DNA from 3 places in the Dyella sp. PARNA 12/25 genome. Region 1 is predicted to be linked to each of the others. Evidence: riboswitches for the same ligand, from Rfam matches in the RefSeq annotation. Region 1 holds a riboswitch; each other region holds the start of a gene.
The links. Region 1 has a riboswitch for cobalamin ahead of btuB (TonB-dependent vitamin B12 receptor). Riboswitches for the same ligand answer to the same signal wherever they lie in the genome.
Positions count from the first base shown of each region.

Region 2: another riboswitch for cobalamin. It lies ahead of AC0GUR_RS11925 (ribonucleoside-diphosphate reductase subunit alpha); the one in region 1 lies ahead of btuB (TonB-dependent vitamin B12 receptor).
Region 3: another riboswitch for cobalamin. It lies ahead of btuB (TonB-dependent vitamin B12 receptor); the one in region 1 lies ahead of btuB (TonB-dependent vitamin B12 receptor).

Region 1 is NZ_JBVQCI010000004.1:239,202-248,924, reverse strand. Features, by position in the region: gene AC0GUR_RS11400 (glycoside hydrolase family 15 protein) at 1-194, opposite strand, end outside; gene otsB (trehalose-phosphatase) at 166-996, opposite strand; gene clpB (ATP-dependent chaperone ClpB) at 1,170-3,752, shown strand; cobalamin riboswitch at 4,119-4,353, shown strand; gene btuB (TonB-dependent vitamin B12 receptor) at 4,486-6,336, shown strand; gene AC0GUR_RS11380 (hypothetical protein) at 6,403-6,984, shown strand; gene cobO (cob(I)yrinic acid a,c-diamide adenosyltransferase) at 6,987-7,613, shown strand; gene AC0GUR_RS11370 (cobyrinate a,c-diamide synthase) at 7,626-8,921, shown strand; gene cbiB (adenosylcobinamide-phosphate synthase CbiB) at 8,918-9,723, shown strand, end outside.
Region 2 is NZ_JBVQCI010000005.1:13,521-23,243, reverse strand. Features, by position in the region: gene AC0GUR_RS11935 (ribonucleotide-diphosphate reductase subunit beta) at 1-445, opposite strand, end outside; gene AC0GUR_RS11930 (GIY-YIG nuclease family protein) at 658-951, shown strand; gene AC0GUR_RS11925 (ribonucleoside-diphosphate reductase subunit alpha) at 1,071-3,560, opposite strand; cobalamin riboswitch at 3,715-3,928, opposite strand; gene AC0GUR_RS11920 (type 1 glutamine amidotransferase domain-containing protein) at 4,051-4,914, opposite strand; gene AC0GUR_RS11915 (energy transducer TonB) at 4,986-5,840, opposite strand; gene AC0GUR_RS11910 (M13 family metallopeptidase) at 5,950-8,022, opposite strand; gene AC0GUR_RS11905 (hypothetical protein) at 8,279-8,641, opposite strand; gene AC0GUR_RS11900 (SRPBCC family protein) at 9,083-9,613, opposite strand; gene AC0GUR_RS11895 (glutathione S-transferase family protein) at 9,650-9,723, opposite strand, start outside.
Region 3 is NZ_JBVQCI010000008.1:30,884-40,606, reverse strand. Features, by position in the region: gene AC0GUR_RS15245 (sulfotransferase family protein) at 1-449, shown strand, start outside; gene AC0GUR_RS15240 (M14 family metallopeptidase) at 555-1,481, opposite strand; gene AC0GUR_RS15235 (alpha/beta fold hydrolase) at 1,763-2,773, opposite strand; gene AC0GUR_RS15230 (nuclear transport factor 2 family protein) at 2,933-3,310, opposite strand; gene AC0GUR_RS15225 (TolB family protein) at 3,525-4,514, shown strand; cobalamin riboswitch at 4,564-4,792, shown strand; gene btuB (TonB-dependent vitamin B12 receptor) at 4,917-6,815, shown strand; gene AC0GUR_RS15215 (zinc ribbon domain-containing protein YjdM) at 7,047-7,388, opposite strand; gene AC0GUR_RS15210 (efflux RND transporter permease subunit) at 7,671-9,723, shown strand, end outside.

The sequences.
Region 1 (9,723 bases):
TGGATCGTCCACTCGCCACCGTCGCGCTGTGGCGACAGCAGTGCACAAAACGTTGCGTCGCCATCGAAGCGAGGCAGGCAGCACCAGACGATGCGGCCACGTTGATCAATCAAGGCAGCAATGCTGCCGTTTCCAATGACGCCAAGTGCAAGATTGCACTGTGAGCTAGGCGTTTCCTCCTGAGGAGTGGGCATGTGAGAGGGCTCCATGCTTGAGCGCGTGCAGCACGCGGTAAAGCCAGGCGCGCGCAGCAGCGGGCTCCGGCAGCGAATAGTGGGCGGCGCTGGGTTCGCGACTACCGACGCGCACGCTCAAGCCGCTTTCCAGGTTTACCGTGGAGAAACCGTGCTCATCCGTAAGATCGTCACCGACATAGACCGGCACGCGGCCATGGAACGGCGTGCGTTCCAGCAGGCTCGCCACCGCCCGGCCCTTGTCCATGCCTTCAGGTTTCAGCTCCACCACCATGTTGCCGACCTGCATCTCGTAACCGGCTAACGATGGCAGAATGGCCTCCACGCGCTTGCGCAACGTCTCGCATTGCTTCGGCGACGTGCGGCAGTGCAGGGCCACCGCCATGCCCTTGTCTTCCAACAGCACACCGGGCAGGCCGGCAGCGATGTCAGCGGCGATGTCGCGTACCAGTGAGCGACGCGCGGTGCCGATGTGCACGCCGCGATAACGTCCATCGGCGTCGCGCAGTTCCAGCCCGTGCAGACCGGCCATGGCCCAGGGCGGATGGCCGAACAGGTCGTCGAGATCGTCCAGGCTGCGACCGCTCACCAGTGCGAGTGCGCCATCAAGCGAGCCATAGAGGTCTTCTATCAGCTCGCGCAGCCGCGATTCCACACACACGTGGTCGGGCCTGTCGGCGAAATCCAGCAGCGTCCCGTCCACGTCGAGAAACATGGCCCAATGGTCGTCTGCGCCCGGCAAGGGCGGAGCCGGTAAGGTCAGTGGCGCGGACATGGCGGCGGGGGAGAGTGGGGCAGGCACGAAACCGAGCCTAGCAAGTCGAATGTGAAGGCAAGCTATGGACAAGATGGTGTTGGCTGAAGACCTGATTTACACCTCGCGTTGACGGCGCTTGAATCATCTAGGGGCGAGCCACATCTCACGGTGCAGTGGCGGCGTGGCCGCCAAATCCTATTGATTGAGGGGAGATGCCCATGCGGATGGATAAACTCACGTCGCGCTTCCAGCAAGCGCTCGCCGACGCGCAATCGATCGCGGTCGGACGCGACAACAACATGCTTGAACCTGTGCACGTCATGGCGGCACTGCTGGAGCAGCAAGGTGGTTCCACCGCACCGTTGCTGACCCAGGCGCAGGTCAATGTGCCCGCGCTGCGTCAGCGGGTGAACGAACAACTGGAGCGCTTGCCGCGCGTGAGCGGGCAGGAAGGCAACGTGCACGTCGGCAACGAGCTGACGCGCCTGCTCAATCTCACCGACAAGCTTGCACAGCAGCGTGGCGATCAGTTCATCGCGAGCGAACTATTCGTGCTGGCGGCGTTGGACGACAAGGGTGAGCTGGGCGCCATGCTGAAAACAGCCGGCGCCACCAAGGCCAATGTCGAAGCGGCCATCGATAAGCTGCGCGGCGGCGAGAAGGTGCAGAGCGAGAATGCTGAAGAACAGCGCCAGGCCTTGGAAAAGTATTGTATCGACCTTACGGCGCGGGCAGAGAGCGGCAAGCTAGATCCTGTGATTGGCCGTGACGAAGAAATTCGTCGCACCATTCAGGTCCTGCAGCGTCGCACCAAGAACAACCCGGTACTCATTGGCGAACCCGGCGTCGGCAAGACCGCCATCGTTGAGGGCTTGGCCCAGCGCATCGTCAAGGGCGAAGTGCCCGAAGGCTTGCGTGATCGCCGGGTGCTCGCTTTGGACATGGGCGCGCTGATTGCGGGCGCCAAGTTCCGCGGTGAATTCGAGGAACGCCTCAAGGCGGTGCTCAATGATCTCGCCAAGAACGAGGGCCAGATCATCCTGTTCATCGACGAGCTGCACACCATGGTCGGCGCCGGCAAGGCCGACGGCGCCATGGACGCAGGCAACATGCTCAAGCCTGCCTTGGCGCGCGGCGAACTGCATTGCATCGGGGCGACCACACTCGATGAGTACCGCAAGTACATCGAAAAAGATGCCGCGCTGGAGCGCCGCTTCCAGAAGGTTTACGTGGGTGAGCCCAGCGTAGAGGACACCATCGCGATCCTGCGTGGCCTTAAGGAGCGCTACGCCGTGCATCACGGTGTGGAAATCACCGACCCGGCCATCGTTGCCGCCGCCACGTTGTCCAACCGCTACATCCCTGACCGCCAGCTGCCGGACAAGGCCATCGACCTGATGGACGAAGCCGCGTCGCGCATCCGCATGGAAATCGATTCCAAGCCGGAAGAGCTGGATCGCCTTGAGCGCCGCCTGATTCAGTTGAAGATCCAGCGCGAGATGCTCAAGAAGGAAACCGACGACGCGTCGAAGAAGCGTCTTGCCGATCTCGATGCGGATATCCAGAAGCTGGAGCGCGAATTCTCCGACCTCAACGAGATCTGGAAATCCGAAAAGGCGGCGCTGCAGGGTGCCACCAAGGTGAAGGAGCAGATCGAAGCGGCCCGTGTAGAACTGGAAGCGGCTCAGCGTCATCAGGACTACGCGAAGATGAGCGAGATCCAGTACGGCAAGCTGCCGGAACTGGAAAAACAGCTTGCCGCCGCGCAGGCCGCTGAAAAGCAGGAATTCAAGCTGGTGCAGGATCGCGTCACCGAGGAAGAAATCGCCGAGGTGGTCTCGCGCTGGACCGGTATTCCGGTCAACAAGATGCTGGAAGGCGAGCGCGACAAGTTGCTGCATATGGAAGAAGCGCTGCACAAGCGCGTGGTGGGCCAGGACGAAGCGGTGCGTGCGGTATCCGATGCGATCCGTCGCGCGCGCGCCGGCCTGTCTGATCCCAATCGTCCCAATGGCTCGTTTCTGTTCCTGGGTCCCACCGGTGTCGGCAAAACCGAGCTATGCAAGGCGCTGGCCGAATTCATGTTCGACACGCAGGACGCGATGGTGCGTATCGACATGAGCGAGTTCATGGAGAAGCACTCCGTGAGCCGTCTGATCGGCGCGCCTCCGGGGTACGTGGGTTACGAGGAAGGCGGTTACCTCACGGAGGCCGTGCGTCGCCGCCCGTACAGCGTGATTCTGCTGGACGAGGTGGAGAAGGCACATCCGGATGTGTTCAACATTTTGCTGCAGGTACTCGATGACGGTCGCCTCACCGACGGGCAAGGTCGCACGGTGGACTTCCGCAACACCGTCATCGTGATGACCTCCAACCTCGGCTCGCAGATGATCCAGGAGCACTCGGGCGACAGCGAAGCCGACTACATGCAGATGAAGGCGGCAGTGCTTGGCGTGGTGCAGGCGCACTTCCGTCCGGAGTTCATCAATCGTCTGGATGAGTTAGTGGTGTTCCGCCCGCTGGAGAAGAAGCAGATCCGTAAGATCGCGCTGATCCAGCTCACCTATCTGGAGAAGCGTCTGGCGGAGCGTCAGTTGCGCTTGGAGATCAGTGAGAAGGCGCTGGATCTGCTGGGCAATGTGGGCTTTGATCCGGTGTACGGCGCGCGTCCGCTGAAGCGGGCCATTCAGCAGCAGCTGGAGAACCCGTTGGCGAGGGAAATTCTGGAAGGCAAGTTCACTGCCGGGCAGACCATTGTGGTGGATGCGGCGCAAGGGCATCTCACATTTCACAAGCAGTGATGTCTTTGTAGTGAGGTTTGGTTAGCTGGGAGAGGCGCTCGTTCTGCTTTGGTGGGGCGGGCGCTTACTTTTTTTTGGGGGGGGGACGCAAGTCGTTTGCGCCCTCTCCCTATGGAGACGGCCACGGGCACAAGCTCGCCGGAAAGCCTCTGTAGGAGCGCACTTGTGCGCGACCGCAACGTTGGGTGCCCGTTTGATGGCGCTGGCTTGCGCAAAACAACCCGTGTGGTCACAGCGAAGCGCCGCAGTCGCGCACAAGTGCGCTCCTACATGGTGGCGGTTGCCCTGGATTTGTCTGATGCCCTGTGACGGGTGCCTTCTCCCCGCAAACTGACCCCCGTCAAACCTTCCCATTTCCCGTCTGTTACCATTCGCCTCGCCTGAGGTGACCGCCGGCTTGTGCCGGTGGTTGAAACGGGAATCCGGTGCGGCGCGTCTGCGCTTATTCCGGAGCTGCCCCCGCAACGGTAGGCGAGCTGCGATCCTCTGATCGCCGGAACCACATCAAGCCACTGTGCCCTGTGCATGGGAAGGCGTTGTTCCGCAGGACATGACGTCCTGGTTCGCGAGCCCGGAGACCGGCCTTGAGGTACGACCAGACTGGCGGTGGGCCACGTCATGGATGTCGTGCCTCGTGCGCGGCCGCCACGTCTCCTTCCGCCTGTCCTTTATCCCATGCGTTCCGCGCGGGCAGGCGCGGTTGAGGAGCAGTATTTTGGCCATTCGAATTTCCATGATCCGTCGTACCGTTCTGGCGACGGCGCTTTTCGCTGTTATTACTCCGGCGTTTGCCGACAGCACCACCGATCTCGATAGTGTGGTGGTGACGGCCACGCGTACTGAGCAGACCCAAAGCCAGACGCTGTCGGCGGTGACGGTGATCGACCGTGCTGATATTGAGCGCTTGCAGCCGGCGTCCCTGGCCGATCTGTTGCGTGGCACGCCAGGCATGTCGATTGCCAACAACGGCGGCCCGGGCAAGGCCACCAGCGCCTTCCTGCGCGGCACCGAATCCGACCACGTACTGGTGATGATCGACGGCATCAAGGTCGGCTCGGCCACGCTTGGCCAGGCGTCGTTGCAGAACATTCCGGTGGAGCAGATCGAGCGTATCGAAATCGTGCGCGGTCCGTTCTCCAGCCTTTATGGCTCAGAGGCCATTGGTGGCGTCATCCAGATCTTCACGCGTCGCCCGCAGGGTGCTTTTGTGCCGTCCTTCAGCCTGGGCGTGGGCAGCTATCGCGATCTGAACGGCTCGGCGGGTCTCGCCGGGCAAAGTGGTAACGGCTGGTATTCGCTGGAGGTCTCGCATGACCAGACGCACGGCATCAATGCGTGCCGCATTGGGGCTGCGGAAGTGGGGGCGGCGTGTTTTGCCGACCAGCCGGACAAGGATGGTTATCGCAATACAGCTGCGACGTTGCAGGGCGGCTATCGCTTCGGCGAGCAGTGGGATGCCGACCTGCGCATGTTTCGCAGCGAGGGCCATAACTGGTACGACGGTACCTACACCGACTCCGACCAAAGCGCGACGCAAGTAGTGGGCGGTCGCGTGCACTATCGCCCGACCAAGGATGTGACCCTCACGCTCAGCCTCGGCACCAGCGGCGACTTCAGCAAGAACTACTACCAAGACGTCTATGTCAGCCGTTTTGACACGCATCGCGACATCGGCTCGTTGCAGGCAGACATAGGTCTTTGGGGTGGTTTGCTGAGCACGGGCTTCGACTGGCAGCGCGATCGCGTCGACAGCACGACCCAGTACGTGAATGCCGATACCGGGGTACCGGTCGACAGCCGCATCAATCGCGGTGTGTTCGCGCAGTGGCAGGAGACCTTTGGCAGCCAGTCGGTGCAGGCCAGCGTGCGTCATGACGACAACAGCCAGTTCGGCGGCAAGACCACCGGCAGCCTGCTGTGGGGCTGGGACTTTACCCAGACGCTGCGTCTCACCGCCAGTTACGGCACCGCGTTCAAGGCGCCGACCTTCAATGAGCTGTACTACCCGTACTACGGCAATCCGGATCTGAAGCCGGAGCGCTCGAAGAACTTTGAGCTTGGCCTGCGCGGCAGCTACGGCTGGGGCTACTGGTCGCTCAATGCGTTCCAGAACAAGGTTACCGACCTCATCACCTACGACGCATCGACGCACGCGCCGGGCAACGTCGAAGACGCTCGTATTCGTGGTGCGGAAGGTGTGGTCAGCGGTCACTTCGCCGGCTGGCTGGTGACTACCACTGCAACGTGGCTCGACCCGCGCGACCAGTCGGACGTCTATCACGGCAACTTGTTGCCGCGCCGTGCACGCGAGACGGCGAACGTGGATGTCGACCGCACCTTCGGTGATTTCAGCATCGGTGGCACTTGGTTCGTCTCGGGTCGTCGCTATGACGACCTTGCCAATCGCCACCCACTCGGCGGCTATGCCATTACCAATTTGCGCGTTGCTTATGCCCTGTCGCGTGATTTCAAGTTGCAGCTGGCGCTCAACAATGCATTTGCGAAGAACTACGAGACGGCTTGGTTCTACAACCAGCCGGGTCGTAACTACATGTTGACCCTTCGTTATCAGCCAGCGCAGTAATGCGTGATGCCGGGCCCTGCATGGGGCCCGGTGCCTTTCCCTGCTGGATCAATCAGGAGTCGTTTCATGAAAGCACTGTCCGGTTCTCGTTTCACAGCGCTCTGGCTCGTCCTCGTTGCCGTGATGATGGCCACGCGCTTCAAGCATTTCGGCGACATGCTGCATTTGCCTGACGCTTCGATGGCGGTGTTCTTTCTTGGTGGCCTATGGCTGCGTCGTCACTGGGCCTTTGTGGCGATGGTGCTGCTTGCCGTGGCGTTGGACTGGGTATCCATCCGCTATGCGGGCGTGAGCGACTTCTGCGTCACCCTGGCGTACTCATTCCTGCCGCTGGCGTATGCGGTGTTGTGGTACGCCGGTCGCTGGTATGCGTCGCGCATGCAGCAGAATGCGATGTCGCTGGCAAGTGCATTCGGCATCGCATTGGTTGCTTCGGTGGTGTCGTTTGCGATCTCCAACGGCTCGTTCTACTGGCTGGGTGGGCGTTATGCGCAGCCGCACATGACGGAGTATCTCGCTCGGCTGTGGCAGTGGGGGCCGTTGTTTGTGCGGACCACCATGGCCTACGTTGCCGTGGCGCTGGCCGCGCAAGTGCTGTGTGTTCGCGCCGCGTCGCTGTCGGTGGCGGCGGGTCATAAGGGAGTCTGAGCATGAGTGATCTGACCGAGCGACCGGCGCTGAGCCCGGAAGAACGCCACCGCGAGCGCATGCAACGCAAGAAGGAGTTGGTGGACCGCAAGATCGCTCGCGCCACCATTGAGCGCGGCGTGCTGGTGGTCAACACGGGTAACGGCAAGGGCAAGAGTTCGTCAGGGTTCGGTATGCTGGCCCGTTCGATGGGGCATGGTTTCCATTGCGGGGTGGTGCAGTTCATCAAGGGCAGTTTTTCCACCGGTGAGGAGGCGTTCTTCCGTTGCTTCCCCGATGAGGTGGACTATCACGTGATGGGCGAGGGCTACACCTGGGAAACGCAGGACCGCGAGCGCGATATCCAGACTGCCCAAGGCGCGTGGAAGGTGGCGGCCGGCATGCTTGCAGATGCACGCTATGACTTCGTGCTGCTGGATGAGCTCAACATCGCGCTGGTGAAGGGCTACATTGATGTGTCCCAAGTGTGCGAGGCGCTACGTGCACGGCCACCTGCGCAACATGTGGTGATTACCGGGCGCGGTGCACCGGATGCGTTAGTGGAACTGGCCGATACGGTCACCGAGATGCGTGTGGTGAAGCACGCATTCCAGGCAGGGATTCGCGCCCAGAAAGGCATTGAGCTCTAGGCGGAGAAGCATATGTCGACAACCGCGCAGTGTCCGGCGCTACTCATTTCGGCACCTGCCTCGGGGCAGGGCAAGACGTCGGTAACGGCTGCATTGGCGCGTTGGCACACGCGTGCTGGCAAGCGCGTACGAGTATTCAAGACGGGGCCGGATTTTCTTGACCCGATGGTGCTCGAGCGTGCCAGCGGTGCCCCGGTCTATCAGCTCGACCTGTGGATGAACGGCGAGGCGGATGTGCGTGCCCGCTTGCACCAGGCTGCTCGAGAGGCGGACCTGATACTAGTCGAGGGTGTGATGGGCTTGTTCGATGGTGGCTCGTCCAGCGCGGATCTTGCGCAGCGATTCGGCATGCCTGTGCTGGCGGTCATCGATGGCTCGGCGATGGCGCAGACCTTTGGTGCGCTCGCACTTGGCCTGGCCCGTTACCGGGAAGGCGTGACGGTCTATGGCGTTGCAGCCAATCGCGTGGGCAGCGCGTATCACGCGCAATTGTTGGCGGAAAGTCTGCCTGCCGATCTGCACTGGCTGGGCGCATTGCCGCGCGATGCCTCGCTGGCCTTGCCGGAACGTCACCTCGGCCTGGTCGCGGCGGGCGAGCTGACGGATATCGATGCACGCTTGGACGCGCTCGCTGATGCCTGGGCCACGCACGCGTCGGCGGCGTTGCCGCCTGCAGTGACGTTTCCTGCGGCGACAGTTGCATCGGTGCCGGCGCGCCTACGTGATCGCCGCATCGCCGTCGCGCGCGATGCAGCGTTCTGCTTCCTGTACCCGGCCAACCTGGACGTATTGCGAGACGCCGGCGCGGAGCTTCGTTTCTTTTCGCCCTTGGCGGGCGATGCATTGCCCGATTGCGACGCCGTATGGCTGCCGGGTGGCTACCCGGAGCTGCATGCCGCGACGCTTTCCGCCAATCATGCGTTGCGCACGGCGCTGCACCGCCATGTAGATGCGGGTCGGCCGCTGGTCGCCGAATGCGGCGGCATGCTGTACGCGCTCGATGCGCTGACCGATCGCGAAGGCGTGAGCCATCGCATGGCAGGCCTGTTGCGTGGCGAAGCCGCCATGCAAACTCGCCTCGGCGGACTCGGCATGCAATCCGTTGAATTGCCCGAGGGCGAATTGCGCGGGCATACGTTTCACTATGCGCACGCCACCATCGACGAAGCGCCGCTGGTCATGGCCGTCAATCCCGATGGCGGCCCCAGCCGGGAAGGTGTCTATGGTCGACGGCGCATGACGGCGAGTTTCATGCATTACTACTTTCCCTCCCATCCCGAAGCGGCGATCGCGCTGTTCCTGCCATGAGTACGGCCATGGCCATGGCGTTGGCGATGTTGCTCGACGCTTGGCTCGGTGAGCCGAAGCGACATCATCCGCTGGTGATGTTCGGGCGTCTTGCCGGTGCGATTGAGTCACGCCTTTACGCAGACCGGCGCCATGCCGGCGTCTGGTCCTGGTGTCTCGCGGTGTTGCCGGTGATCGGCGTGACGTGGCTTGCCTGCGCCATGCTGGGCAAGACGGCGGCGTGGCTCGCATTCCCTTTCCAGGCCGTGATGCTCTATCTCACCATCGGCTTGCGTAGCCTGGGCGAACACGCCTTGCCGGTAGCTCATGCACTGGCGGCAGGCGATCTGCCAGCGGCGCGAGATGCGGTGGGTCGCATGGTCAGCCGTGATACGCATGAGTTGGATGCGCAGCACGTCGCCGCCGCCACCACCGAGTCCGTACTGGAGAACGGAAACGACGCGGTGTTCGGTGCATTGTTCTGGTTCGCTGTGTTAGGTGCGCCAGGTGCGGTGTTGTATCGACTGGCCAATACGCTCGATGCCATGTGGGGTTATCGCACGGCGCGCTACGAACGGTTCGGCTGGGCCGCCGCACGCATCGACGACGCGTTGAACTTCGTGCCCGCGCGCCTTACCGCGGTGAGCTATACCCTGTTCGGCGATGCGACGCGGGCGTGGCGTTGCTGGCGCACGCAGGCACCGCAGTGGGACAGCCCCAACGCAGGCCCGGTGATGGCGGCAGGCGCGGGCGCGTTGGGCGTCTGTCTGGGTGGCGCAGCTCCCTATGACGGTGTGTGGGAGCGACGTCCGTCGTTGGGTGA
Region 2 (9,723 bases), on a different contig from region 1:
CGATCCACTTGAAGCAGAACTCTCCCTTCTGGCGAATGGATGGGATGTTCTGGATCGCCGCGAATGCCTTGTTGCGCTCTGCCGGATCGGGTATGTAGGTATCGAGCAGCGTCAGGTAGAACTGCACATGCAGCGCTTCCTCGTACAGCTGGCGCGAAAGGTACATGCGCGCTTCCGGCGCGTTGATGTGCTGATACAGATTCAGCACCAGGTTGTTCGCTACGATAGTGTCGCCGGTGGCGAAGAAAGCCACGAGACGGTGGATCAGGTGGCGGTCGGCATCGGACATCTTCGACTTCAGGTCGGTGATGTCGAGCGAAAAGTCCACCTCGTCCACGGTCCAGGTGTTCTTGATCGCGTTGCGGTACATCTCGTAGAACTCGGGATAGCGCATGGGGCGCAGAGTGAGTTCGAAGCCGGGATCGAGAATGTGTTGGGTGGACATGGGGTTCCTCGCATCATGTGCGCTGCTTGGCGGGGCGCGCTGTTGTTCTTTGGCTTGTCATTCCTGCGAAAGCAGGAATCCAGTGCCTTCCCGCACTCCGCCGAAGCGTGTCGGAGAAAGGCGCTGGATCCCAGCTTTCGCTGGGATGACGGTCGTATTGGGTTGTGAACGGCGGCATCCTCGGGCAAAAGCAATAGGGAATCTGCTTCGTCATGGAACGCCAGCCTTGCGTCTACATTCTTGCCAGCGACCGCAATGGAACGCTGTACACCGGTGTCACTTCCAACCTCGCCGCCCGCATCTGGCAGCATCGGAACGATGTCGTAGAGGGTTACACCCACCGCCATCAAGTTCATCAATTGGTCTGGTACGAACTTCACGAATCTATGGAGTCGGCGATTTGTCGAGAGAAAGCCATCAAGGCGTGGAAGCGTGCCTGGAAGCTGGAGCTCATTGAAAAGACCAACCCCTATTGGCGCGATCTATACGGCGAGGTTTGCTCCTGACTGTCATCCCAGCGAATGCTGGGATCCAGTGCCTTCTCCACGCGGCGAAAAGGCACTGGGTTCCAGCTTGACCAGCTCTTCAGCTGTTGAAGAGCTCCTCGCTGGAACGACTCCCCGAATTACTGACACGCCTCGCAGTACTCCGGGTTCTCCAGCGAACAGAACACGGCGGCAGTCGCCTGCTCCTGATCCACCACCGGCGCAGGCTTGGCGACCGGAGCCGCCGAGACAGTCGTCTTGGCAATCTTGGTCGCCGGACGCGAACGGAGGTAGTACGTGGTCTTGATGCCGGACTTCCATGCGTACATGTACATGGAGCTGAGCTGGCCGATGTTCGGGTTTTCCATGAACAGGTTCAGCGACTGACTCTGGTCGATGTACGCGCCGCGCGCAGCACCAAGATCGATCAGTGCCTTCTGCGGCAGTTCCCACACCGTGCGGTAGATGGTGCGCAGGCGTTCCGGAATCGCGCCGATGCCCTGGATGGAGCCTTCCGCCAGCTTGATGGCATCGCGGACGTCAGCGGTCCACAGGCCGAGCGTCTTCAACTCTTCCACCAGGTAGCGGTTCACCACCAGGAAATCGCCAGAAAGGGTTTCGCGCTTGAACAGGTTGCTCACCTGCGGCTCGATGCACTCGTAGCAGCCTGCGATGGAAGCAATAGTGGCAGTCGGTGCGATGGCGATCAGCAGCGAGTTACGCAGACCCTTGGCCTTGATGGATTCGCGCAGCGCATCCCAGCGGGCCTGATCGTTCGGCTTGGCGTTGGCCCAGTAGTCGAACTGCAGTTCACCGTTGGCAGCGCGCGTTTCGGCAAAGCCCGGGTGCGCACCGTGCTCCATCGCCAGTTCGTTCGACTGCGACAGCGCGTTGTAATAGATCTCTTCGGCGATGCGCGTGGACAATGCCAGTGCTTCGGCTGAGTCGAATGGCAGGCGCAGCTTGAAGAACACGTCCTGCAAGCCCATCACACCGAGGCCCACCGGACGCCACTTGCTGTTGGCAGTCTTGGCGGTGGCGATCGGGTAGAAGTTCAGATCGATCACGCGATCGAGCTGACGCACGGCTGTACGCACAGTGGCCGCGAGCTTGTCGAAATCGAACTGGCCGTCCACCACATGGCGCGACAGGTTCACCGAGCCCAGGTTGCACACCGCCGTTTCATCGGCATTGGTGACTTCCAAGATTTCGGTGCACAGGTTCGACAGGTGGATGACGTTCTCCGCCTTCGCCGTCTGGTTGCTGGTGGCGTTGCTGCGGTCCTTGAAGGTCATCCAGCCGTTGCCGGTCTGGGCCAGCGTGCGCAGCATGCGGGCGTACAGCTCGCGCGCCTTTACCTTCTTCACCGCCAAACCTGCGGCTTCTGCCTCGCGGTACGAGCGCTCGAACGTCTCGCCCCAGCTGTCGACGAAGTGCGGCACGATCTTGGGATCGAACAGCGACCACTCGCCATCGATCTCCACGCGGCGCATGAATTCGTCGGGAATCCAATTGGCCAGGTTGAGGTTGTGCGTGCGGCGGGCTTCGTCACCGGTGTTATCGCGCAGCTCAAGGAATTCCTCGATATCCGCGTGCCACGGTTCCAGGTACACGCAGGCCGCGCCCTTGCGCTTGCCACCCTGGTTCACTGCCGCCACCGAGGCGTCCAGCGTCTTCAGCCACGGCACCAGGCCGTTGGAGTGGCCGTTGGTGCCCTTGATCAGCGAGCCGCGCGAACGCACGCGCGAATAGGCCAGGCCAATACCACCGGCGAACTTGCTGAGCTTGGCGACATCGCCGTACTTCTCGTAGATCGACTCCAGCGAATCGGACGGCGAGTCGAGCAGGAAGCACGAGCTGAGCTGCTCGTGTGCGGTACCTGCATTGAACAGCGTCGGCGAGCTGGCGATGTATTCCAGCGAGGAGAGCAGGCGATACAGCTCCAGCGTCTCGCCGATCTCGTTGCCGCCCAGTGCGCAGGCAATGCGCATGAAGAAGTGCTGCGGCGTCTCGATGACTTTGCGCAGCTGCGGATGACGCAGCAGGTAGCGGTCATACACGGTGCGCAGGCCGAAGTACTCGAAGCGGCGCGTGGCGAGCGTATCGATGGCGTCGTTGAGCTTGCGCGAGTTGGTGGCAACGAAGTCGCGCAGGCGATCGTTGAGGATGCCCAGTTCCGCGCCACGTGCGATCGACTGCGAGAAGCTCTGGATTTCCTGGCCGCTCACTTCCTTGTCAATGAACGCACCCAGCAGGCGCGCAGCCAGCTGGCCGTACTCGGGCTCCTCCGCCGTCAGCGCGGCGGCGGTGCGGATGGAGAGCTGGTCCAGCTCCTGCGTGGTGGCGCCGTCGTACAGGCCGCCAATGGTCTTGAGCGCCACGCGCATGGGGTCGACCCCATACAAGCCTTCGCTGCTGCGAGTGACGGCGCGGACGATCTTGTTCACGTCCACCACTTCCTGGCGGCCGCTGCGCTTGGTCACGCGCATCTGGCCGGGGTTGTGGGGCGGGGTCAGTGCAAACGGGGATTCCGTGCGCGGCGTATCGGCCACCACGGTGTCGGCAGAGAAAACGGGGGCATCACCGCGAGCGTCGTCGCGTTCGCGGCCGGTGGTATCAATAGGTTGCATGGCGACTTCGCTCCAAGCTTGGTCATCAACCGCCTGCTCCCGCGCGCAGGGCTGAAAGAAAGAGGGTGAGGTTTCGCGGACGGTCGAGCAGCAGGGCATGGCGCCCCGCGCATCGACGCGCTTCCCCGCGGAAGCCGTCACCACTCACCGTGGGGCATAGCCACGGCTGTCGGCAGGTCTTCGGACTCGCGGACATGGGTCTTTCGACCCGCCTACTCGCTCCCGCTTCCCAGCCGCTGAGGGCCAGTGCGTTGTTGGCTTTCGTTTCCGCTTACCGCTGCGGGGCAGTCCCGGATTTCCACCGGATTCCCGTTTTAAGCCATTCCGACCATGGGTCTGAGAGTGGCACCGACGGGGCACAACATATCGGGCCAACCCAGACGGGTCAACCCAATAGATTGTGGATTTCGCGTGGATAACCCGGAAAAGCCGAGCCGGGAAACGGGCTTAGCCGCGGATAGGAAATTTTCGGGCCCGGTCGGCCCGAGGGTCAGGTGCCCGACGGGCCGAGCAGGGCGGCGAACTCGCGCGAGAAGCGGTGCACATCCCCCGGCCAGCGGGCCGAGAGGTAGTTACCATCGCGCACCACGAACGCCGGGGTGTCGTCGGTATCGCTGTCGCGAACCAATCCGGAGGTTTTGCGGCGATAGTGTGTCGCGTCGCGAGGAACGTCGAGGAAATCCTCGGGGCGGGCGAGGGCGCGGGTGACTTCCTGCTGCACCGACATATAACCCGCCGGGTTGCCGGCGCCGTCCGGATAGGTGCGGTAGTAGTCCGGGTCCCAGAAGCGGGTGATGCGCGTCAGCGACCATGCGGATTTCTCCAGCGCCCAGGTCAGTGCGGTGGTGCGCCTGCCATGCAGCACCGAGCGGCCATCCATGCCACGGCTGCGCGCCGCCACCAGCACGCCGTGGCAGATCGCTGCCACGGGTTTGTCCTCAGCGAAGAAGGTGGCGGTCAGCGCCTGCAGTCGCTCGCTCTCCAGGTATTCGCGTACGCCACGCGCGCAATGGCCGCCCGGCAATAGCAGGCCGTCGAAGCGCGCCGGGTCGACAGCATCCCAACGCAGTGGTGCGTTGAACGCGGCGTCTTTCACTAGTGCGGCGTAATGGCGCCGTGCATCGGCATTGGCACGCAGCAACCGGCCGAACAACGTCAACTTGCGCAAGCCGGGGACGAAGCCCCAGGGATCCAGCCCTTCACCGCTGATCATGATGGGATCGGCGCTGGCGGGTTGGCCGTCCGGCGTAGCGAAGCTCACGCGATGTCCGGTTTCGGTGAGCACTCGCCACGGCACGGCGACTTCGCTGGGATCGAAGTCGCGGTGAGGCAGTGGAATCAATACGCTGGCCACGCTGGCGTGTCCCGATGGCAAAGGGCACCACAGCGTAGTGCCTGCTGCGAGCTCAGTGCGAGGACGGTCGCTCAGCTACCCACGGGGGAGGCGAGCTTGGGGCCCGTGCCAAGCTGATGAATGGCACCGTCGGGGGTGGTATCCGGTGCTTCGGCAAGTACGGCACGATCCTTTATCCATGGCACGTCCTGGCGCGGGCCGGGAATGTAAATTTCCCATTGACCGTACTTCTCTCCGGAATAGCGCTCCATGCCAGCGCCCTTCAGGGTGAAGTTCACAGGTACGCGAACCAGCCAGTAGGGTGCGTCTTTTTCCACGCCCTGAGTGGGGACATGGAAGGTCCAGTTCTTTCCGGCCCTAATGGAAGCATCAGCCAGATACTTGCGGTGTACGGCCATCTGCGCTTCCGTGCCGTAAGTGCGCAGATTCACCTGTTCTGCCGAGATCTCACGCACATGGCCGTCACGAGCCACCTGTACCAAAAGGTAGACGGTGCCTGACACACCGGCAGCCACGGATTCGCCCGGGTAGGCTGGAGCTACACGGTGGTCGGAGCGAACGTGTTCCTCATCCGGCAGCCGTGCGTCGTCAAACTGCGCACTGACGATGGCGATCGACATGTGATCGGCATCCTGGCTGCGCCCGATCAGGCGCAAACTTAGCTTCTGCGTTACCTTCTCTGCGGGTGGCGCGGTGAATTCGAGCTTCCACTTCGGAACCGTGTTTTGCACGAGGTCAACGATCGGTTTGGGAAGGCTCTCCGGCTTATCCAATACGAGGTGTTGGATGCTGCCATCAGGGTCAACGTCCACCGTGCCGGTCACCAGCATGGTGGCCTCGGCCCGCTTGCGCGGATCTTCGGCTTGCTTGCCGATGGCAATGAATGGAACGCCGGCCAACACTGCGGCCACGAGCAACTTACGCATATTTGACCCTCCCTGATGTGCCCCCTAGTGTAGGGGAGCACATGCCGTGGAGACAGCGTATCCGTCGGCGACTACGGTCTGGAAATGGGTACGCGGAAAAGCGTAGCGATTACCAGATCCGCACACGATCCGACGGCGACAGAAACAGCTTGTCCCCCGCCTGCACTTCGAACGCCTGATACCACGCATCGATATTGCGCACCGGTCCGTTGACGCGGAAGGTTCGCGGCGAATGCGGGTCGCTGGTGACCTGGCGGCGGATGGCGTCGTCGGTGAGCTTGCCGCGCCACGCCTGCGCCCAGCCGAGGAATACGCGCTGGTCGCCACTAAGGCCATCGATCACCGGCGCGCGCTTGCCGTGCAGTGATGCGTGATAGGCATCGAGTGCCAGCGTGAGGCCGCCAAGGTCGGCGATGTTTTCGCCCATGGTCAGGTTGCCGTTGATATGCACGCCGGGCAGCGGCTCGAACGCGTCGTACTGCGCGCCGAGTTTCTTCGCGCGTTCGTCAAAGGCCTTGGCATCAGCGGGTGTCCACCAGTCGCGCAGCGCACCCTCCGCGTCAATCTTGCGACCTTCGTCATCGAAGCCGTGGGTCAGCTCGTGGCCGATCACGCCGCCGATGGCGCCGTAATTGATGGCCGGGTCGGCGTTGGGGTCGAAGATCGGCGGTTGCAGAATGGCCGCCGGGAAAACGATGTCGCGCAGCGAGCCGTTGTAGGCGTCGTTGGTCTGCGGCGTCATGCTCCAGTCGCTGCGATCCACCGGGCCATGCAGGCGGTTCACGTAAAACGACCAGTCGGCCTGCGCAGCGCGCAACACGTTGCCGATGAGGTCATCACCGCGCATCTCCACGTTCGCGTAATCGCGCGGGTGATCGGGGTAGCCCACCTTGATGGTGTAGGTATCGAGTTTGCGCAGCGCTTCCTGGCGAGTCTGCGGACTCATCCAGTCCAGCTTCTCGATGCGCACGCGGTAGGCGGCCTTGAGATTCGCGACAAGCTCTTCGATCTTCGCTTTCGACGACGCCGGAAAGTATTTGGCCGTATACAGCTGGCCCACGCCCCAGCCCAGATTGCCGAAGCAGGAAAGTCGTTCGCCGACGCCACAGTCGCCGCCCGAAACGGCGTGCACGCCGCGCTTCCAGCGTGACTCGATTTGCTGTTGCCCAGCCAGCGTCTTGTCATGCATCTCGAAGTACGCGTCCTGGAACGGCTGCGAGAGGTAATACGCAGCGTTGTCCGCGATGCGTGCCGCCTGCCATGCCTGGATGGTGCTGACCGGCGTTTTGGCATACAGCGCGGCAAGTTGCGGGAACGCGGTTTTCTCCATCACCACTACCGAGGTGAGGTCGCCCAGTTGCGATGACTTCAGGAAGTCGGCCCAGGCGAAGCCCGGCGCCAATTTCTTCAGGTCGGCAAGGCTCATGGGGTTGTACATGGCCACGGGGTCGCGCTGCTCGACCTTGCTGAGGCTGGCCTGTGCGATGGCGGTTTCGAACGCCACTACATCCTTGGCGGCGGCCTCCGGTGCCGGCCATCCGGCCAGCGTCAGCAGGCGCGCCACATACGTCTGATAAGCCGCCTTCTGTTTGGCAAACTCCGGCTTCAGGTAGTAATCGCGATCCGGCAGGCCCAGACCCGCCTGCGAGAGATACACCGCGTAACGCTTGGTGTTCTTCAGGTCGATATCGAAGTTGACGCTGAACAGCGAACCTTCGAAATCCGTGTTGGTGCGCCCCATCAGCACGGCCTGTGCATCGCGCGTGCCGGCCTGGCGCACGGCATCCAGTTGCGGTGCGATGGGTTTGGCGCCCAATGCGTCGATATGGGCGTTGTCCATGAACGACTGATAGAACGCGCCGACTTTGCCTTCCAGCGTGGTGGCCGGCTCGTTGCCCTTGGCCGCCGCTTCCATGATGTCGTGCAGGCGCTGCTCGGTGAGGTCGGTCATGGCCAGCCGCAGGCTCACCGCCGGCTTGTCGGCCGGAATCGGCGTGTGGTCCAGCCAGGTGCCGTTGGCGTAGCGGAAGAAGTTATTGCCGGGCTTGGTGTGGGTGTCGGCACCCGCCTGATCAAAGCCCCAGGCACCGTATTGCGGCTTGCCCGCGGTGGGATCAGCGGCATGCGCCGCGCCGATGATCAGTGCACTCACGCAAGCCACTGCCAGTATCCGCTTGACCATAAGCCCTCCCGCCTTGGTTGAGTGCCCGGATACTCGCACGCCGGCAGGGTGTTGCCAGTGCTGGAAGTTGTGTCCTCGGCGCTTTACTCGTCATCCCAGCGAAAGCTGGGATCCAGCGACTTTCACACGCAAGACGCAAGGCACTGGATCCCAGCTTTCGCTGGGATGACGAGCCATTTGAAGCGCGTCTCGGTGATTTGAAAAAGAACGGCCCGGCAATTGCCGGGCCGTTGGTGTCACACGAGATGCGGCCGGATCAGCCAGCTGCACGCTGCTTGTGGATGCGCTTGCTGTCCTGGTTCAGCGACTTGTTGAGGTTCTTCTGTTCCTGCTTGGTCAGGTGGCCGCCGTGCTGGGCTTCATCGCGGCTTTCGCGTGCGGCGATGTTGGCGTCCTGCTTCTCGTCACGCGCGGCCTGCTTGGCGTTGAGCTGGCCGTCGGCCACACCGGCCTGGATGCGGTCCTGTTGGTTCTCCAGGCGCTGGTTCACCTCGGAAACGCGCGGGTGCCCGGGGATGTTTTCCGGCGAGGTGGACTGCGCCATGGCGCCGGCGCTCGCGAGCACCGCGGCCATCGAAAAAGCGATCAGGCTGAAACGCGACGTCATCTGGGTCTTCATGGTTATGAATCCTTGGCTCCGGGTGAGTTGTTTCGGAGCAAAGCTCTCTTTGGGGAGTTCCACCCCGTGAAGTTAAGAGCACTTGCCCCTGTCGCCACCCGTTTGAATGGGTGGCTCAGGGCGGAAAACGAGGCTGCGTGTGCGCGGTTGACGTCGTTGGGGCGCGTGCCTGGTTTTGTTCAGCCGCAAGCAGGAATTGCGTAGGCGACTGTCAGTTAGGCGAAAGGAAATGCCGGGCAAAACCGGGTCTTGAGGCTTTCGATTCTTTGGGCGGTTCCGATTTCCCGCATTCCTCGTTGCGACCTCACCGTCATCCCCGCGAAGGCGGGGATCCAGTGCCTTTCGGCTTCCCTCTGCGCCAGCTAAAGACACTGGATCCCCGCCTTCGCGGGGATGACGGTGAGGGGTAGGTGGAAGTGTGTTTAATGGGGGAGGCCGTGCTTAGGCCTTTGCTTCCACCATAGACCGCAGGCTTCCCAGGCCTTCTTCGAAGTCCTTGCCGATCATCTTGTCCATGTTGAACAGCATGCCCATTAACTTGTGGGTGAAGCTCGACTCGCCGTGCATCGCCCAGGTGACCTGGGTTGTGGTGCCGCGCGGTTCCAGCTTGAACTCAGCGGTGTTGCTGGCCTTGAACGGCGTAAAGAACTCCAGCTTGATCTCAACGCGCGATGACGGCGTGGACAGGCTGATCTCCATGCGGCCGCTGCCGATGTTCTTGTTGCCGTTCCAGCCATAGGCGGCGCCGGTGCCGGCGTCCGGGCCTTCAAAGCTGCGTTGCATGGCCGGGTCCTTCTTCTCGTACGGCGACCATGACTGCCAGTGATGAAAATCGTTGATGAGGGGAAAGATGTGCTCCGGCGGCGCCTGGATGGTGGCCGAGCGCTGGATGGTGAAGCGACTGGGGCGCGACGCGGCCAGCACCACCACGATGGCGAAGATCAGCAAAATAATGACGAGTGCGATAAGCATGATGAGTTTCCAGGGGATAAGGGGCGCAGGCTTGCGTCAGGCTTCGGCCGGTTCTTTCGGCACCATGTGCATATAGGGCTCGGCTTCCTTCAGCACGCGATCGTAGGAGG
Region 3 (9,723 bases), on a different contig from region 1:
TGGTTCAGAAGCAACCGGTAAGCGTCAGCAAGGTGTTCCGCTTCGACACCAACACCACGGTGTACTCACGCGTCGAAGCATTGACCGATCCACGTGGCATGGTGGGATTCGCCTACCAGGCCACCAAAGAGGCGTTCTACGGCCAGTACGCGCAAGACCACCTGCTGATGCTGACCTACGAAAGCCTGGTGCACGATCCGGCCGCGGCCATACGCGCGGTCTACCATTTTCTTGGCGAACCTTGGTTCGAGCACGACTTCGATAACATCGAATACCACGCCGATGAGTTCGACGCTCGCGTCGGCATGCCCGGCCTGCACTCTGTTCGACCGAAAGTCGAGGCCGTCGAACGCCAGCCGATCCTTCCGCGCGATATCTTCGGCCGCTTCGCGAACGAGGCGTTCTGGATGGATCCCAAGAACAACGTCAATCAGGTGCCTATCGTGTAAGGGGCATGTTGCTGCTACAGAGAACGAAGGCCGCTTACGCGGCCTTTGTCTCATCCGCTAGACGTCCATCCATGCAGCGGGTGGCGCCTGGCTGAACTGAACGCGTCAGCTATCGCGATGCGCCAGCGCGTAATCGATCGAGGCGCGTATCGCCGCCACCTGGGCGTCGTTGCATTGCTGCGGCGTGGCACGCGGGCTGTCCGGGTAGACCTCGGTGGTGGTGGCGTAGCGGGCGTTGGTAATGCCAGCGCACAGGCTCCACTGCTTGACAGGGAATTTGATGACGCCGGGTATCAGCAGGGGCGCGCCGATGATTTCGCCGCGGCCGTCGGCTTCAGCGATATGGGTCACGTTGGCCACCGCTTCGATCACGGCCTGCTGAAACGCGGGCTGCGGATGGTCGGCGTCATCCACCAGATAGAAGCCGTCCGGGATCTCGCCGGGCGCGTGCGGTTTGCCGTCGCGGGCGGCGAGGGCGGGGCGGAATTCTGATTCGTCCGAATCGGTGGTTTCGTGCAGGTCGATGTGCATAAGCACGCGCTCACGCAGCGGTTCCAGCAGGTTCACCAGCGCAGCGGATTCGCCTGACGGGCTGTCCTTGACGAAGTTGCGATTGGGATCGATCGCATCGGGATTCCAGCGGTGATTGCGCTCGTAGGCCCACGGGCTGACGCAGGGCACCACCAGCAGGTTGGCGCGACCCGCATAGTCGTGGCCATGTTGCTGCAGGAACTGCAGCGCGCCATGCACGCCGCTGGTTTCGTAGCCGTGCACGCCACCGGTCACCAGCAGCACGGGCAGATCTTCGCGCCAATGACGGCTGCGAACAGCGATCAAGGGGAAGTGTTCGGTGCCATAGTTCAGCGCGCCGTACTCAGTCACGTCGAAATCAGCGCGCAGTCGCTCGATGATGCTGAGCACATCATCGGCATAGCTGCGTTGCTTGACTTGCGTGGCGCGCCACGCGGCACGCTCCGCGTCACCCCAGGGTTGACCCGGTGTACCTATGGGATAGAAAGCCTGACTGCTCATGATGACGCCGTGGTGGTGAAGTGGCCGTACTCTACCACTGCGTCATGGGCAAGCCGCCACAGGCGGCACGAAGAGCTGCGCAGTCATTCGTGGGATCTTTTAGACACCCGCTCTTGCGTTGGCGCGAATCTGTGAGAGGGCATTGGAACCTATTTCGAAATACGAAGCTGCCAATAGAACCGAGCGTCATTCCCGCTTTCGCGGGAATGACGGGTAATAGGCGATGTCTGAAATTTGAGACAGGTTCTATCCGTCTCCAGCCTAACCTACGCGTGGGCTTCCTATCGGGCTATCACTGCTGTCTGTTCAAGCAAGGCTGTCACCGCATTCGCGACGGCCTGAGGCTGATCCAATGGCACGTCATGCGACGAGTGATCAACCACGATGCGCCGACCATGCGTGGTGGTGGCGAGTATCTGCGCCTGTGTCTTGTCTCTGGCCGCTTCCAGCATCTTGCGCATATCTGCTGGCGCGTCGGCATACGTATCCGATGCAGTGAGCATGATCATCGGTGTGGAGCCGTGCGTTTCCTTGCTGGACACGGGCTGGCCGAACACCACCATGTTGTCCTGGAGCTCGGACTGCATCGCGCGCCAGAACGCTGGCATGTATTTGTAGGCCGCGATGGCCGCATTCACTTTGGCGCTGGCCAGCGGGTTGCCGCTGGCCACGCAGTTGGCCAGCGCAGGCGGTGGCGACGCCAGTTGTTGTTTTTCCGCGCCGGCTTCGCACTGACGAATGAACGCGAAGCGTTGCTCACTCATCTGCTTCTCTTCCTGCGCCCAGTCCGGTGCAACAGAGACAACGTCTTGCGCGGGTGGATCCACCAGGACCATGCCGCTGACATCAGCCGGGTACCTGGTCGCGTATTGGCGAACGATGCTGCTGCCTCGGGAATGCCCTACCAGGATCAAGGGGGTTTTCAGGCCCGCGTGCTGAATCAGCGCATGCAAGTCTGCCGCTTCCGTGTCGAGGTTTCTCGGCAACGGGCCTTCGTCACTGAAGCCGAAGCCGGCGGGGTCGTAGGAGCACACTTTGGTCGATGTCGCCAACAGGGGTTGCACCCGGAACCAGGTGGTGGTGTCCGCGCGTGTGCCACCCTCGAGCAATACGGTTTGTGCGCCGCTACCTTCGCAACGGAGATTCAATTTGCGATCAGGCGCATTGCTGACGAGCGTGCCCGCCTGCGCGTAGCTTTCCGGAATACGTTGTAGAACATCGACCTGGGCTGTGCCCGTCGCGTGTGCACCCCCACCAGCAGCATCCCCAGTACTGCACTGCCTGCCTTCCATCGTTTCCCTTCCAAGGCTATCCCCTCAATGAGCCGCAGCTCGGCGAGCCGCCAGGCATGCGGTCTGATCGACTCGGGGTCGGCGCAAAAGTTCGCGGTGCTCGCAAGAAGACTCCCGCCTCGATGCGTCAAGGTTTACGGGACCACGCATCGATCGCCTTCACTTGTCGGCATCGAGAAAGCCGCCTTCCGGTGCGCGATGAGGCAAGGACCAGCCGAAATAGACCTCGGCTTCGTGAATCTGGTTGCCGCGAATCGTCAGCCGCTCGGCATTGCGGAACCGGTGACCGGCGCCTTCGGTGGCCTCGTAGACCACGAACACGTGCTCACCATGCTGCACCACCTCGATAAAGTCGAAGCCCGTCAGGTGCTCGCTATTGGGCCAACACCGATTCAAGTACGTGACCCGATTCAAGCGGTTGTCGCGTGGACTGGTGAAGTGAAAGTCCTCGGCAAGCAGCGCCTCGATGGCTGCCCGGTCCTTGTTCACATAGGCGAGGTAACAGGCGCGTGCAATGTCTTCGGGTTTGTTCGGCATGACCACTCTCCCAGGCTGCGCCCACGATGCGTGACAGGTGGGCCTTATGGTGACGACGAACCGTACGCGACCGGATCGACAGGGCAGCGAAGAGCTTGCGCGAACCTAACGCCGTGCACGTGACTTCAGGCACGTCCTGCCGTTCAACAAGCGGCGGGAGAATGCGCCACCGAGTAGCACCCGCCGTTTTTCCAACCCGGAGAAGGATCGGCCCATGACGTGGATGACGACTACGCGCCTTGCTGCGGCGTGCGCGGTTTTGCTGGGTGTTTCGCTTGCTGCTTCCGCCACTGACTCACCTGCTCCTGAGGTGTTTGCACCCGGCGTGGTGTCCGGGGCGGCCAATGAAGATTCCGCCGCATTCACGCCCGATGGCGCGACGGTGTTTTTCGACCGCATCAATTGGCCCAATGCGGTGATCCTGGAATCACACAAGGTCAATGGCACCTGGACCGCACCCACCATCGCGCCGTTCTCGGGGCAATGGCTGGATCACGACCCGGCGATGGCGCCGGATGGTTCATTCATCGTGTTCACCTCCAATCGCCCTGATGTGGAAGGTGGCAAAGCGTTAGATGCCGTGATGGCCAACGGCAAGGTGTCTCCAGGTTCGGGCGGCCATTTGTGGCGCGTGGATCGCAAGGGCAAAGGCTGGGGCCAACCGGTGCGCTTGCCGGATGAAGTGAACACCAGCACGCGCACTTATGCGCCGAGTGTGGCCGCCGATGGCAGCGTGTATTTCCAGAAGCCCGGCGATGATGACGACTTCCGTCTGTTTCGTACGCAGTATCGCGATGGTCATTACATGCCACCCGAGCCAGTGCTGCTAGGCGACGCCGCTGCGCACAAGCTGGACCCGGCCATTGCGCCGGACGAATCGTTCATCGTGTTCGATGCCAATTATTCCGGCAAGGACGATCCCGATCGCCTCTACATCGCGTTTCGCGAAGGCGACCATTGGGGCAAGCCGGTGGACCTCGGCGGCACCATCAATGTGAAAGGCCCCTGGGGCTCGCATCTGGGGCCGGATCACCGCACGCTGTATTTCAGCAGCATACGCTCGGTGCACGTCAGTTATCCACGCACGCGCGAGCAGGCTGCGCAAGACATTCAGCGCATGCAGAGCTGGGACAACGGCAGCGACAACATCTGGTCCGTGTCGTTGGCGCCCTGGATCGATGCACATCAGGCCTCGGCGCGCTGATCCCGGTGGGGAGGCGCGTGCATGCGTTGCCGCCGCCTCCGCTCGCCGTTAGAATTTCGTTCGTTCGGGTGTCCCGGGAAGTGTCTTTCCCGGGATGAAACGGGAAGCCGGTGCGTTGCTTGAAGCAATCAGTCCGGCGCTGCCCCCGCAACGGTAAGTGAGCGACTTCACCTAAGGACGAGATGCCACTGCGTTTAACGCGGGAAGGTGTCCTATGGTGCATGCGACAGGGCATGCCGCTCACAAGCCCGGAGACCGGCCCGACACGTTACGCGCGGCTCGCGGTGGGCGAGGCCGGACGTCGTGTTTGGCCGTGCCGCCTACCGCCGTTCTTCTTCCCACTGCTCTGCTGCGTCCCTTGAATCGTGGGTTGCGCGAGGGTGCGCGCCCAAAGGAACACGCATGAAGAAGACTCTGCTGGCAGCGTCGCTGCTCGCCGCCACCATGGCCGCCCAGGCCGCCGAATCGGATCAGACGCCGTCGCTGTCCACGGTGATCGTCACCGCCACGCGCACGTCCATCACTACTGACGAGGCACTGTCCTCGGTGACCGTGATCACCCGCGCCGACATCGATCGCCTGCAGCCAGCCTCGGTGCGCGACCTGCTGGTGGGCTTGCCGGGCGTGTCGTTTGCGCAATCTGGCGGACTGGGTCAGCAGAGCTCGCTGTTCCTGCGCGGCACCAATTCGACGCACGTGCTGGTGCTGATCGATGGCGTGCGCATTGGCGCGGTGGGCGCTGGCCTGCCGGCGTTCGAACAGATTCCGGTGGACCAGATTGAGCGCATCGAAATCGTGCGCGGCCCACGCTCCAGCCTGTATGGCGCCGACGCCATCGGTGGCGTGATCCAGATCTTTACCCGCCACGGCGCGCAGGACGGCAAGCTGGATCCGTCGCTCAGTCTCTCTGCCGGCAACCGCAGCTATGTGGATGGTCACGCCGGTCTTTCCGGTGGCGACTCGCACGCTTGGTTCAACGTAGGCCTGGGTGGTCAGTACACCAGCGGCATCCCTGCCTGCCGCGTGGGCGCCGCCGAGCTGGGCGTGGCCTGCTTTGTGGATCAGCCGGACAACGACGCCTACCGCAACTGGAACGGCATGGCCAATGGCGGCTACCGCTGGGACAACGGCACGGAGCTTTCCGCCACCTGGCTGCGCAGCAAGAACTTCGTGGAATTCGCCGGCAGCCCGTATGGCGGCAACCAGGCGGTGAACCAGCAGGAAGTGGCGGGCGCCAAGCTTGCCTTTACCCCGCTCGACGCGTGGAAGGTGACGCTCAACGCCGGCCAGAGCCGCGATGACTCCACGACGTACTTCCAGGGCGTCTACAACGACCCGTTCGCTCTCACGGAAACCTACTACCCGAAGACGAAGGTGGGCTACGCCAATTCGCGCCGCAATCAGGCCTCGTGGCAGAACGACGTGACGCTGGCCACCAACCAGCTGCTGACGGTGGGTGTGGACTACCAGCAGGAACACATCGACAGCGACACCGGCTATCTCAAAAGCACGCGTGAAGACACCGGCGTGTACGCGCAGTACATGGGCACGTTTGGTCGCAACGAAGTGCAGCTGTCCGCACGTCATGACCACAACGACCAGTTCGGCAACCACAACACCGGCGCGGTGGCGTGGGGTTATGCATTCGACTACGGCCTGCGCCTGTCGGCGAGCTACGGTACGGCGTTCCACGCGCCGACCTTCAACGACATCTACTACCCCTTCGGGCTGGGCAACCCCAACCTGAAGCCGGAGAAGTCGCGTTCGGGTGAGCTGGGCCTGAGCCAGAAGCAGGATTGGTGGAACTGGGCGGTGAACGTGTACCAGACCACCATCAGCGACCTGATCGTGCTGGACAGCAACTTCATTCCGCAGAACATCAGCCAGGCACGCATTCGCGGTTTGGAAGGCCAGCTCGGCGCCAACCTCGCCGGATGGCAGGTGCAGAGCTACTTCACCCTGATGCAGCCGAAGAACCGCGAAGGCGTGTACGACGGCAATCTGCTGCCGCGTCGCCCGGAGCAAACGGCCCGCGTGGATGTGGACCGTCGCTTCAATGCCTTTGGCGTGGGTGCGACGCTCTTCGCCTCAGGCAAGGCGTATGACGACCTTGCCAACGTGCATCGTCTTGGCGGTTACACCACAACGGATCTGCGCGCCAGCTACGACTTCATGCCCCACTGGAGCCTGGAGGCCAAGCTGGCCAACGTGTTCGACCGCAACTACGAGACGGCGTACTACTACAACCAGCCGGGTCGTACCTGGTACCTGACGGTGCGGTACAGCCCGTCGGTGCGTTGATCACCGTTCTAGTTCGCAGTGCTTAACGCTCGTCATCCCCGCGAAGGCGGGGATCCAGTGCCTTCGAAGCGCCAGAAAAAGTCACTGGACCCCCGCCTTCGCGGGGGTGACGAGCATGTGATGCTCCGTCTTACACCAACGGCTCGTTCGCGCCGAGCGTTTAGCCGCCTAAACGCCGTCCAATTATCTTGCACCAAGGCGCTCACTCAACCTCGCAGCGTCATCGCCAACTTAAGCCTTCTTAAGAAAGCAGACCTTCAGCACCAGACCCTTGATCTTGTCGGAGTTGCCTTCGATGTGTTCGGCATCTCCCTCGACCAGGCGAATATTGCGGATCACCGTGCCCTGCTTGAGCGGAATCGAGGAGCCCTTGACCTTCAGGTCCTTGATAACCGTGACCGTATCGCCGCTGTTGAGCACATTGCCGTTGACATCGCGCACCTGCAAGGCGGCGTCTTCCGACGCGGCAGCCACCTGCGGCCACTCGTGGGAGCAGTCGGGGCAAATGTAGTTGTCGCCGTCGGGGTAGGTGTTTTCCATGCCGCAGACGGGGCACGCGGGGATATCAGACATTGCGAAATCCAGCTCGGTGAAAACGCAATTATACGGCCTGTGGCGTAAGCACCAGGCAAGGCTGGCCTGCGGCCCTGTGTCGCCGGCCGCCCTCGGTCAGTTATGGCTCGCCGTGGCACGCAAAGCTCGCAAGAATGATGAACGCGTGAAGCCCACTCACCCACTTACGGCACATTCGCCGTTCACTGTTTAGGCGCATAAAGAGCGCCGAAGTGGGCCACTGCAACGTGTCTCCCATGCAGGCGCGACTGCAGCGCGTCCGCACCAACGGTCAGGGAACCCGTGAACCTGTTTGCGCCATTGATACGTCGACCGATCGGCACGTCGGTGCTGGCGATGGGGCTCGCGCTTGCGGGCCTGTGGGCTTATTTGCTGTTGGGTGTGGCGGCGCTGCCTTCGCTCGAGTTTCCGGGCATGGTGGTGTACGTGGAGGTGCCGGGTGCGAATGCGCAGACCATGGCCGCCACCGTCGCCGCACCGCTGGAACGCCACATAGGGCGTATCCCGGGCATCAAGGAGATGCACTCGGAGAGCAACGACGGCGCGACGTCGATCCGCGTGTTGTTCAACTTTGGCAACAACACCGACAAGCGCGCACGCGATGTGCAGGCGGCGATCAACGCGAGCATGGCCGACCTTCCGGCGAACATGCCGGTACCGCCGCGCTACTACAAGTTCAACACGGCGAATATTCCGGTGCTGTTGCTTTCGCTGACGTCCAAGACGCAGCCGCCCGACAAGCTGTTTGACCTGGCGGATACGCTGATCAATCCCACGCTGGCGCAAATACCAGGTGTGGCGCAGGTGCGCGTGATTGGTGGTAGACCTCGTGCGGTGCGGGTGGAACTTAATACAGCAGCGCTCGCCTCCAAGGGCCTCACGGCGAACGATGTGGCCAATGCGCTGCGCGCAGCGAACGTAACGTCGCCTCAGGGCGTACTGAGCGACGGCCGTACGCAAATGACGGTGACGGCGAATGACTCGCTGCGCAACCCGGAGGAATTTGCCAACCTGTTGATCGCCACGCACAACGGCGCGCCGGTGCGGCTCTCCGACGTGGCGCATGTGGTGAACGGGCAACAGGACGAGTATCAGGCCGCCTGGTTCAATGACCAGCGCGCGGTGGCGATACGCATCAGCAAGCGCCCGGAGGCGAATGCGGTGGCAACGGCCGATGCCATTCGCGCGAAGCTGCCGATCATGCGTGCGTGGTTGCCGGCGGATTTGCAGATTACGCCCATCTTTGACCTGACCCAGACCACCAAGTCCGCACTGCATGAGGTGCAGATAGCCCTGATGCTCAGCGTGGTGATGGTGGCGGCGGTGATGCTGGTGTTTCTGCGCCGCATTGGCCCCACGCTGATTGCCATGCTGAGCGTTCCGTTGTCGCTGGCGGGCGCGTTTACGGTGATGTGGTCGCTGGGTTACACGCTCAATACGCTGTCGCTGGTGGCATTGGTGCTGTGCATTGGCTTTGTGGTGGACGATGCGATTGTGGTGATCGAGAACATCGTGCGCCACATGGAGAACGGTACGCCACCACTGGAAGCCTCGCTAGTGGGTGTGAAGGAAATTGGTTTCACGGTGGTGTCGATCACGCTGTCGTTGATTGCGGTGTTTGCGCCGCTGTTGTTTGGCAACAACCAGTTCACCACCTTGCTTCGCGAGTTCTCGGTGACGCTGGCATCGGCGGTGGTGATCTCTGCGATTATTTCGCTGTCGCTAACGCCCGCGCTTTGTGGACGCTACCTGACCCTGGAGAACACAGGCGATCGCGCGCCGAACCGAATGGAACAAGCGCTAGCGCGCTTTGATCGTGGCCTGCACCACGTTTACGAACGCGCGCTGGACTGGGCCATGCGTCACCGCCGCCTGATGCGTTGGCAGCCAGTGATTCTGCTGGCGTTGACGTTTGGCATGGCGACACTGGTGGTGAAGCTGTTCGGCTTCAATTTCATGCCGGCGGAAGATATCGGCATGATTCAGGGCGATGTACGCGCGGATGCCAATATCTCTCCCACGCTGATGGCCCAGCGAGCGCAGCGTGCCGCCGCCATCATGCGGTCCGACCCCGCTGTGTTGGATGTCACCACGTTTCTTGGCAGCGACAACCTGGGTGGTGCGGTGGGCAATCAGGCAACCATGTTTGTGGACCTGAAGCCGAAAGGTCACGGGCCCGGCGAACGCCCTGATTCCATCAAGGATGTGGTCGAGCGGCTCAACAAGAGCTACCAGAAGCTGCCGGAATTGCGGGTAGCGCTCAGTTCCATTGGCTTCTTCAACGACAACGAGGACAGCAATCGCGGCAGCCAGAGCTTTCAGCTGATCAGCAGCG